DNA from 2 places in the Desulfitobacterium chlororespirans DSM 11544 genome. Region 2 is predicted to be linked to the other one. Evidence: riboswitches for the same ligand, from Rfam matches in the RefSeq annotation. Region 2 holds a riboswitch; the other holds the start of a gene.
What was found. Region 2 has a riboswitch for cobalamin ahead of BUA14_RS09925 (ABC transporter substrate-binding protein). Riboswitches for the same ligand answer to the same signal wherever they lie in the genome.

Region 1: it holds a riboswitch for cobalamin, as region 2 does, so the genes downstream of both, BUA14_RS21765 (ABC transporter substrate-binding protein) here and BUA14_RS09925 (ABC transporter substrate-binding protein) in region 2, are expected to answer to the same signal.

Annotation. Positions count from the first base shown of each region.
Region 1 is NZ_FRDN01000015.1:75,599-80,634, reverse strand. Features, by position in the region: gene BUA14_RS21785 (GNAT family N-acetyltransferase) at 1-72, opposite strand, end outside; gene BUA14_RS21780 (ABC1 kinase family protein) at 176-1,852, opposite strand; gene BUA14_RS21775 (phasin family protein) at 1,845-2,141, opposite strand; cobalamin riboswitch at 2,400-2,541, shown strand; gene BUA14_RS21765 (ABC transporter substrate-binding protein) at 2,657-3,625, shown strand; gene BUA14_RS21760 (FecCD family ABC transporter permease) at 3,709-4,746, shown strand; gene BUA14_RS21755 (ABC transporter ATP-binding protein) at 4,748-5,036, shown strand, end outside.
Region 2 is NZ_FRDN01000006.1:332,231-337,266, forward strand. Features, by position in the region: gene BUA14_RS09910 (B12-binding domain-containing radical SAM protein) at 1-1,073, shown strand, start outside; gene BUA14_RS09915 (MarR family winged helix-turn-helix transcriptional regulator) at 1,314-1,769, shown strand; gene tsaA (tRNA (N6-threonylcarbamoyladenosine(37)-N6)-methyltransferase TrmO) at 1,796-2,233, shown strand; cobalamin riboswitch at 2,252-2,432, shown strand; gene BUA14_RS09925 (ABC transporter substrate-binding protein) at 2,556-4,109, shown strand; gene BUA14_RS09930 (FecCD family ABC transporter permease) at 4,281-5,036, shown strand, end outside.

The DNA.
Region 1 (5,036 bases), on a different contig from region 2:
GTCCGACTGGTAGAATTCAGCCGTCAGTTCCAGAAATAGTTCCCGATCCCCTTCCTGCATTGCTCTAATCATAACATGTCAATCTCCTATGTGTTTACTTATGCTAATGATTATAGCAAAAAAGACCAAACTTGGCATTCCTGCCAGTACTTTGTAACACTTAAAACTCGCCGTACTAAAACCTTCCTGAACGCAAAATGGATACCAGCAGCAGAATGAACATCATGGCCGCTACTGTAAAACCAGCCTCAATAGCCGGTATTCGCCAAAAGACCAGCGGTTCCTTGCCTAAGGCGGAGGCAATAATCAAACCGCACATAATAATGCTGAAGGACAGCAATAAGATACTGAAAGAGAGCTGGTTGCTGATCCGGTCCAGCTTCCGTATAAAGGCGGCCAGTTCGGGTAAGTAAATCTCCACCCGTATCTTACCCCGCTGAATGCTGCTGAAAATCTCCTTGGCTTGTTTAGGGAGGTTTAATAAAAGATCGGAGTATTCCCGGAAATGTTTCCAGGTCTTTTCAGCAAGAAAAACGGGATGAAGCCGTTCCTTAAGGAGCTGCTCACCGAAAGGTTCAGCAATATCGATGATGCTGATCTCGGGATCCAACTGCTCCACGATTCCTTCCAAACTCAGGAGGGATTTACCCAACAGGACAAGATCGGCGGGAATAATAATCCGATGTTTGTAGGCCACCTTAAACAGGTCATTAACGGCACTCCCCAGATCGACTTCACTCATGGGCACATCCAGATACTTCTCTCTTAACCCATCCACATCCCGATACAATACCTTGGGATCCAGATCCTCAGGCACGATCCCCATAGCAAACACAGCCTCCACCATGTCCTCCGTCTTCCGCCGCATCATCCCGATGACCAGTGAAGCAAAATGATCCTTCATATCAGCAGAAAGCCTGCCGATCATGCCAAAATCGATTAAGGAAATCACCTGTTGGGGCAAAACGAAGATATTGCCCGGATGAGGATCCCCATGAAAAAACCCCTCGATTAAGATTTGCTTGAACATCGCTTTAATCAGATTTTCTGCCAGTTCCTTCCGATTATAACCCAGGGCCTCAAGAGTCTGGAATTGGCTGAGCTTGACTCCCTGAATGTATTCCAAAGTCAAAACTTTTTTGGTGGAGTACTCTTTATAGACCTTGGGAATGTGAATGGAGGAATCCCCTTGAAATTGCTTTCTGATTCGTTCCGCATTATTGCCTTCAATTTCATAGTTTAATTCATTGCGCAAGGAATTGGCGAATTCCTCCACCATATCCCGCACATGATACAGGGCTGCCCAATCCATACGCTTTTCCGCCAAAGCAGCCAAATCCAAAAGTATTTCCAGATCCGTTTCGATCTTCTGGGCAATACGGGGACGCTGGATTTTTACCGCAACACTTTCCCCTGATTGGAGAACGGCACGGTGAACTTGGCCAATAGAGGCTGCGGCCAGTGGCTCTTCCTCAAAATGCTGGAAAATATCCTGAGGCAGGGCCCCCAACTCGGCTTCAATAATTTGACTGACTTCGGCAAAAGAAAAGGGCGGAACTTGGTCCTGCAATTTTTCCAGTTCCGTAATGAGGTAATCGGGAATAATATCCGGCCGGGTGCTGGCTATTTGTCCAATCTTGACATAAGTAGGTCCCAACTCCTCTAAGGCGTTACGCAGGCGCTGACCGAGAGTTATGGGATCCACTGCTTCCTCCCGCCTCCGGATCCGCCTGGAAAAAGAGATAAAATTAATAAGCCCCATCTCTTCCAGGATGAGGCTGAATCCATTACGGGCCAATACCGTGGCTACTTCTTGATAGCGATGAACATGACGAATTTTTCTGCTAATCATGGGTCCCGTTTTCCAATTGAGCGATGCGGTTTTCCAGCCTTTCGATGTCTGCTTTGGTAGGAAGGTTAAGCTCCGCCAGGATTTTTTGCACTTGTTCCTTAAGCTTGACCTGAATCTCATTCTGCTGATCCTCGCCTTTTTGGATCAACTCATTCATTAATTCCTTGGATTCATTGGCGGACAGCTCTCCTTTCTTTACCAATTCATCCACAACCTTCTCAATTTGTTCTTTGCTCACCACAGCGAAACCTAACCCCAAGGCTAAACCCTTCTTGAGCATATCTTTCATGCTTACATCCCCCTGCCGTGAATTTTTAAAGAAAACCCGACTTCACCGAGCCTTTGATTTATAACCCCAGTGAGGCGAAGCCGCTGGTTGCACTTATGCTTAGAAAGCAGATAACGCAAGTTTATACTTTCCGACAGTGCTATCGAATCTTCGTCCTTAGTATTTACGCGGTTGCTGAAAACCATTCTTTAATCACCAGGAAAGCAGGCACTAAACAAACCTTGGCATTACCGGACGAATGCCTTATAATTGTCTTAATTCAATACAATAGAATTAGGTACTCAATCCTTTCGGGAGAGAGTTAAAAGGGAAGCCGGTTCAATTCCGGCACGGTCCCGCCACTGTGAATTGAGTGAGTGATCACTTTTAGTCAGGAACCTGCCTAATCATCAGCGACCTTCCTCGAGGACAGGATAGAGGCGCTGCAAGAATTCACTAATGCAGCAAAAACCTTTTATCCTGGCGATAAAAGGTTTTTCTTGATCTTTCCACCCCAACTCGAAAGGAGCACAAAAATGAATAGAAAAAAACAGGCACTCACCCTGCTGATAACCCTATGGGTGACCTTACTTTTGCTCAGCGGCTGCAATTCATCCCCACAGCAAGGTGCCGCTCCTCCTGAAGCGCCCTCCGGGCAAGATACCATCCAGGCTGCAAGCTACCCTTTAACCTACACAGATGATACGGGTGTGGCCACCACTCTGGAAAAAGAACCTCAACGCATTATCTGTCTGGCCCCGCCCTCCACAGAGATCTTAAGCGCCCTGGGCCTGGATCGCAAGCTGATCGGCTTAACTGTGTACGATAATTATCCGGTGGGTATTCAGGGGAACGCAGAATATATTTTTGAAGACAGTTTAAACCCCAATATGGAGCAGCTCATTGAGCTCAAACCGGATTTGGTCCTGACAGGAATGCATAAGGACAGCTTTGTTAACTCTCTGCGCAGCTTGGGGATACCTGTAGCTCATTTAAACCCCCAAAGTCTGGAAAGCACCTATCAAACCATCGAAAAACTGGGATACATTACCAATACTCAGGAACGGGCCCAGGCTGTGCTCCAGGGAATGAAAGCAAAGGAACAAGCCATTGCCGATAAAGTAGAGGCCATCAAGGAATCTGCTCGGGTCAGGGTATGGATTGAAGTGGATCCAGGTCTTTTTACCGCCGGTGCAGGAACCTTTCTTAACGAACTCATCACCAAAGCAGGTGGCATCAATATCGCAAGTGATGTTCAAGATTGGGCACAATACAGCGAGGAGCAGGTGATTGAGAAGAACCCTCAGGTCATCCTGAGCACCTACTCCTACTACATGGATAATGTGAAGGCCACCATCGCCGGCCGTCCGGCTTGGCAAGCCATCGATGCTGTCAGCAATGACCGGATTTACGATCTGGACAGCGATATGGTGACCCGCTCCGGTCCCCGGATCGTCGACGGCTTGGAGACCATCGCTAAAGCCCTTTATCCGGAGCGTTTCTGACTCTTCAGCCCTTGGCAAGGGTGGTCTTATCATCCGTATGGGGAGAGAGCTTATTGACTGAAGTTAAGGAGGATAACATAAAGATGAATTCCCGAACTTTCCCCAAAAGCATACCCTGGATTTTGGGCTTATCCCTGCTCCTGCTTCTTTCCGTTGTCATCTGTGTGATGACCGGCTCCGTCTCCCTGCCTTTTCATCTGACCTGGAAGATCATTTTAAACCATCTGCCTTTTTTGAGCTTTGACCACAGCTGGTCCTCAGCCCAGGAATCCATCGTTTGGAATCTGCGCCTGCCCCGGGTCTTTTTAGCCCTCATCGTTGGGGCCATGCTGGCAACCTCGGGAGTGGCCTTTCAAGGGATTCTGCGCAATCCTTTGGCTGATCCCTATATCTTGGGGGTCTCTTCCGGAGCTGCCATTGGCGCCGCCTCCGCTATCCTTTTTTTTCGCAGCTTTTCTTTCTTCGGTCAATCGGCCCTGCCTCTCTTCGCCTTTGCCGGAGGGCTTATTTCTCTGGCCTTTGTCTTCTCTTTATCCAGACAGCATGGTCAGTTTGAGCGGGAAACCTTAATCCTGGCCGGTGTGGTAGTGCAGGCTTTGTTGAGCGCTTTTCTCTCTCTTCTGATTGCCGTTTCCGGCGAGCAGATGCAGCAGATTATTTTCTGGATGATGGGCAGTCTCGCCAACAGCAGCTGGCAGAATGTCCTGATCCTTCTCCCTTATTTTCTGCTCGGCTTGGCTTATCTTCTCTTGCAAAGCCGGGAGCTGAATGTCATCGCTTTAGGGGAAAGAGCAGCAACTCACCTGGGAATCAACGTGGAGCGCAAGAAAATTGCCATTCTCATCGTCGGTTCGTTATTGGCCACGGCCGCAGTCTCCATGGTGGGGATCATCGCCTTTGTCGGCCTGATCATTCCCCATCTCATGCGCCTCCTCGTGGGACCTGACCACCGAATCCTCTTGCCGGTGTCTACTTTAGCGGGAGCAATCTTCCTTTTGTGGTCGGATACCATGGCCAGAACCCTGCTCCAATCTCAGGAGATTCCCATCGGAGCGATTACAGCCTTTGTGGGCGCACCCTTTTTCGCATATCTGTTAAAAAGTGGTTTAAGGAGGGGTTAGGATGAACCTGTTCGAGATTCAGAACCTTAATCAACATTATGGCTCCTTTGCTGTGTTGCGGAACCTTTCCTTTGCCATCAGCCAGGGAGATATGTTTGGCATTATCGGCCCCAATGGCAGCGGTAAATCGACTCTGATCCGTACCATCAGCGGCCTTCAGCCTCCTAGTTCCGGTAAGGTTCTGTTGATGGACAGACCACTTTCCTCCCATACCTCAAAAGAGCTGGCCCGCCAAATTGCCGTTCTGGAGCAGGAGGGTACCCCTGCCCTGCCCTTTACCGTAGAGCAGA
Region 2 (5,036 bases):
CCGGGGGGATCCATGTTACCAGCAGCCCGGACGAGTGCAGTGGATATTTCGACGCTATTTGTATTGGCGCCGCCGAGCGGGTATGGACACGGATGATCGAAGATGCGGAAGAAGGCAGATTACAACGGGTCTATCATGATATGGCAGGTTTCCGGGGCGAGGAGATTGCTTCGCCGGCTTATAACAGAATCGATAAAGACCGCTACCTCTATACCAATATCATTACCACAAGCCGCGGCTGTCCCAACCGCTGTGGCTTCTGCTATAACAGCTGCCGGAACAGGATGTATATCCGTCGCCCTGTTGCGGATGTGCTCAGAGATATTGAAGGCCTGGGAACCCGGCATATCCTTTTTATTGACGATAATTTCATCGGTGTGCCCGCCTATACTCGTGAACTGCTTAATAATCTGCAGGGCAGGGAGTTAAAATGGAGTGCTGCCGTCACGACGAAAATTGCCGACTATCCCGATGTGCTGGATTTGATGGCGGAGACGGGCTGCCAGAGCCTTTTTATCGGTTTTGAATCGATCAATAATTCCTCATTGCATGGAGTAAATAAGGATAACCAGTTCGAGAAGTATGAAAAGATTATCACGGAAATTCACAGCCGGGGCATTATGATCAATGCCAGCATGGTCTTTGGTCTGGACGGGGATGAACCGGATGTTTTTCAGAGAACACTGGATTGGCTGGTCAGGAACAAAATTGAAACCTTAACTTCTCATATTCTCACTCCCTATCCCGGCACAGAGTTGCATGGCCGGATGAAAGAGGAAGGCCGCATACTCGATCATGAGCTGTCAAAGTACAATACTGCTCATGTGGTCTTTCAGCCCAAGGGAATGACGGCAGAGGAATTAGATAAGGGCTATCTATGGATCTACTTTGAGTTTTATTCCTTTCCCAATATATGGCGCCGTAGGCCGGAACATAAGGCCCAGCGCAAATCTTATTTTTTATTTAATATTTTATACCGTAAATTCGGTAGGTTTACATCGGCGCTGGCGCGGATTATCCTCATGAGAACCGTAGGGCGGCTGGCAGCGTGGATCTCTTATCGGGTAAAGTAGGATTCAATCTTTTTCTCAGTGGGATGGTCTCCTCAACTCTTGTCATGTACGACCCGCCCATTGTTGTTATAGAAAAAGTCATATTCCTTGAATAGGATGATTGACAGATTTGATTGAATAGTATAGCATATTAATAACGTGTGTTGAAAAGCATCAAATAAAGTAAATTTATTAGGAATAATTCGTTGCTTTCGCAACTAGTTATTCAGAACTACTAACTACATAAGCAAAGGGAAGAGCATGAACGAGCGTATAGACAAAAGAAAATCACTGATCAAGGCTATTTCAGCCATCGATCGTTATAGTCAGACCTATATCGGCAGAAATATCAAAGACTATAACATCGGACAGGGACAATGGGCATTTTTGACCCAATTGCTGTTTAATTACGATGGCATAACCCAGGAAGAGCTAAGCGAACTACTCAATATCGATAAGGCAAACACAGCGAGAGCCTTGAAAAAGCTTGAAGAAGAAGGTTATGTATACAGGGAAGAAGATCCTAAAGACGGCCGTAAAAAAATTGTCTATGTTACAGCAAAAGCAAGGGATTTTGAAGAGGAATTTCATGAAGTGTTTAAAGGATTGAACCGAATTCTGGCCAAAGATTTTACAGAGGAGGAGCGGGAAACCGCCAGGCGGATTTTATATAAAATGCTGGATAATATCGCCGATTATGAACGCAGGCACAGGTAAAAAGACGGTCTGAGGAGGAGAAGTCAGTGGAGATCTTAATGAAACCGATCGGATATATCCGGTCTCCTTATAAGGAAAAGGGCGACGCCCCCAGGCAAAGCACTCTTTCGGGAGAAACGATGGCTGTTATTGAAGTTCTCGAAGAATACCAGGAAGGTATTGCCGATATCCAAGCAGGGGGCTATGGGGCCATTTTGTTTTATTTTCATAAATCCCCGGGATATAAGCTGACGACCCTTTCCCGCAGAAACAATCAGGTCATGGGTGTGTTTTCCACACGATCTCCCAACCGGCCCAACGGCATCGGCCTGTCCATAGTCCGGTTCAGGAAAAGAGAGGGTAACCGCTTGTTTTTCGAAGGAGTGGATATGTTGGATAATACTCCTGTACTTGATATTAAGCCTTATATCGACCTAACCACTGGTCAATTGAACGAGACTGGTTTCAGCGATAAAGGGATATAGTTTGGTTGTTTAAAGCTGAATAAGAAACTATTGACAGGTTTACGTAAGTAATGAAAAGGGAATCAGGTGCAAATCCTGAGCAACCCCCGTTACTGTAAGCGCCGTTAAAGATTTATTTATCTTCATGCCACTGGCGAAGACTGGGAAGGCGATAAATAAAGGCGCGAGCCAGGAGACCTGCCTGTTGATAAAACTACAATTCATTTTCCGGAGGGGAGGGTGGTTTATTTTCTTTGCCCAAAATCAAGCGGAAGACGTAAGAAACCAGGGCAGAAGCTTGGATGCTCAAACGAGAAGAAGTCAGAAAGAAAGGTGGAGAACAATGGAGAAAAGCTATAGACAAAAAACAGCTGCTTTATTGGTCATCGTCATGATGGTGCTCCTGGGGGGCTGCAATTCAGCAGCTGCCAACAAACCGGCGGAAAACCCACCTGCTGAAAAAGCAGTTGCAGCCGGGACTTACACGGCGAAAGCGCCCGGTTATCACGGGGATCTTGAAGTGACAGCGGACGTGGATAAGGAAGGAAAAATCACGAAGATTACTGTAGGCGAAAATACGGAAACTGAGGATGTTGGCGGCATCGCCATCGAGAAAATACCCCAGCGTATTATTGAAGCTCAGTCCCTGGATGTGGATGTGGTTGCCGGTGCGACACTGACCAGTAAGGGGATTATCAATGGGGTGGCCGCGGCTTTAAAGGAAGCCGGTCAAGATCCTGTTCAATACGGCTATGTCGCTGCTGAAGAGGGGAGCGCGAATGTAATATCCCCTCTGAATAAGGATACCATGCCCGTTAAAAAAGAGACGACAAGTTCTATAACCATAAAGGATGTCAAAGGCAGAGAGGTAACCATTGACCTGCCTATTTCCTCCTATGCTATCAGCACCATGGATGTCATCGACTATATTATACCGCTGAAAGGGAAGGAGGCCTTTTCAATGCTGGTTGCTTCCGGACAGGACGGCGGCGGTGGCATTCAAAAATATGCCCAGCTGTATAAGCCCCTGGTTAGGGACTATACCCAGCATATAGGCCAGATCTCCGATCATAACGCGCCCTTTGACCTGGAAATGGTGCTGTCCATGAATCCCGATGTTCTCATCGTCAACTCAGCCATGGCTGCCCATAAATATGCCTTGGAAATAGAAGATCAGCTTGCGGCGGCAGGAATCGATATCGTGCTCATCGATGTACCCGGCAAAAAATTAGATAAGTCGGTTCAGGAGACCATGAAGCTCTTGGGCAAGATATTCCAGGAAGAAGAAAAAGCCGCCGAAGTCGTGGCGTTCATGGATAAGCAGTATGGACTCATTACTGCCAAGAATCTTGCCCAGCGTCAGGATAAGCCCACGGTTTATTATGAAAAGTCAGGCTACTCCGAGGTCTTCGGGAGCACAGGAACCAGCGTTTCCGGGTGGGGTCTGCCCATTGCTATTGCCGGCGGTGACAATATTGCCGATGCCGTGCTTTTAGATAAGGCATCCGCGGGAGGAAGCAGCAATACCCTTGATCCCGAGTATGTCATCAAAGCTGATCCGGATTATATCATTCTCAGCGGTGTCAATGACGGTTGGCTGGACAGCCTTAATAAAAAGAAAGAACCCCCACAGTACGATATTATCAACAGAACCGGCTGGAGCAATTTGCAGGCGGTTAAAAATAACAAGGTCTATGAATTTGCCCATTCAACCAGCCGTTCCATTTATGCCTTTTATCCTTGTCTGAAGATGGCCAAGCTCTTCTATCCTGAAGAATTCGCAGACCTTGATCCGGAGGTGGTCCTTGATGAATTTTTCGATAAATTTATGCTGGTGGACAGCGATATCAGCACCTGGTTTACGGGCCTTGAAAACAGTACTTCCTTAAAAAAATAAAAACGGCAAAGGGCTTCGGAAAGTTGGCGCCAACGATCCGCAGCCCTTTTGGATGCCGGTTTGAGCTGATTTCAGCCAAGAAAGGCTAAGGAGTGAATCAAGATTAAGCATGAAGAAAATGCCAACCGCAAATTATATAATCAGCTGATCAAGAGAAGAATCTTTTTGATTATGAGCTTTTCACTAGCAATGATCGTTTTAGTGGTCCTGAATATTTCCATCGGTTCCTCTTCCATAGCGATTAGTGAAGTATTGCGGGTGCTGCTCACGGGAGAAGGGGATGGACATAACTCCATGATCATCAGGGATATCCGTTTACCCATGGCTCTTATGGCCATCGTGGTGGGTGCATCCTTAGGTATCAGCGGCTGTGAATTGCAAACCATCCTGCGCAATCCCATCGCCAGTCCTTATACCCTGGGAATTTCCGCCGCCGCTTCCTTCGGAGCGGCCATGGGATTGATTTTGAACGCTAATGTGCTGAAGGTCCCGGAAACCCTGGCTGTGACGGTCAATGCTTTCGCCTTTGCCCTTTTGGTGGCAGTGGCCATCTATACCTTTTCCAGGCAGAGACAAATCAATAAAACGGCCATCATTCTTTTTGGGGTAGCGTTAAATTTCTTGTTTAACTCTCTGACCATGATCTTGCAGTATGTCGCCGACGAGGATAAACTGCAAAGTTTAATCTTCTGGAATTTCGGCAGCTTATTGAAAACCACCTGGGGCAAATTTTTTATTGTCCTTGTGGTGCTGATAGTGTGTTTTTTGGTTTTGTTCAAAAATGCCTGGAAACTGACCGCAATGACCCTGGATGATACCAAAGCCAGAAGTATCGGTGTCGATACGGCCAAAGTGCGGAGAATGGTTATTTTCGTAAGCTCTTTGCTGGCTGCCGTATCGGTCTGCTTTGTGGGGACCATAGGATTC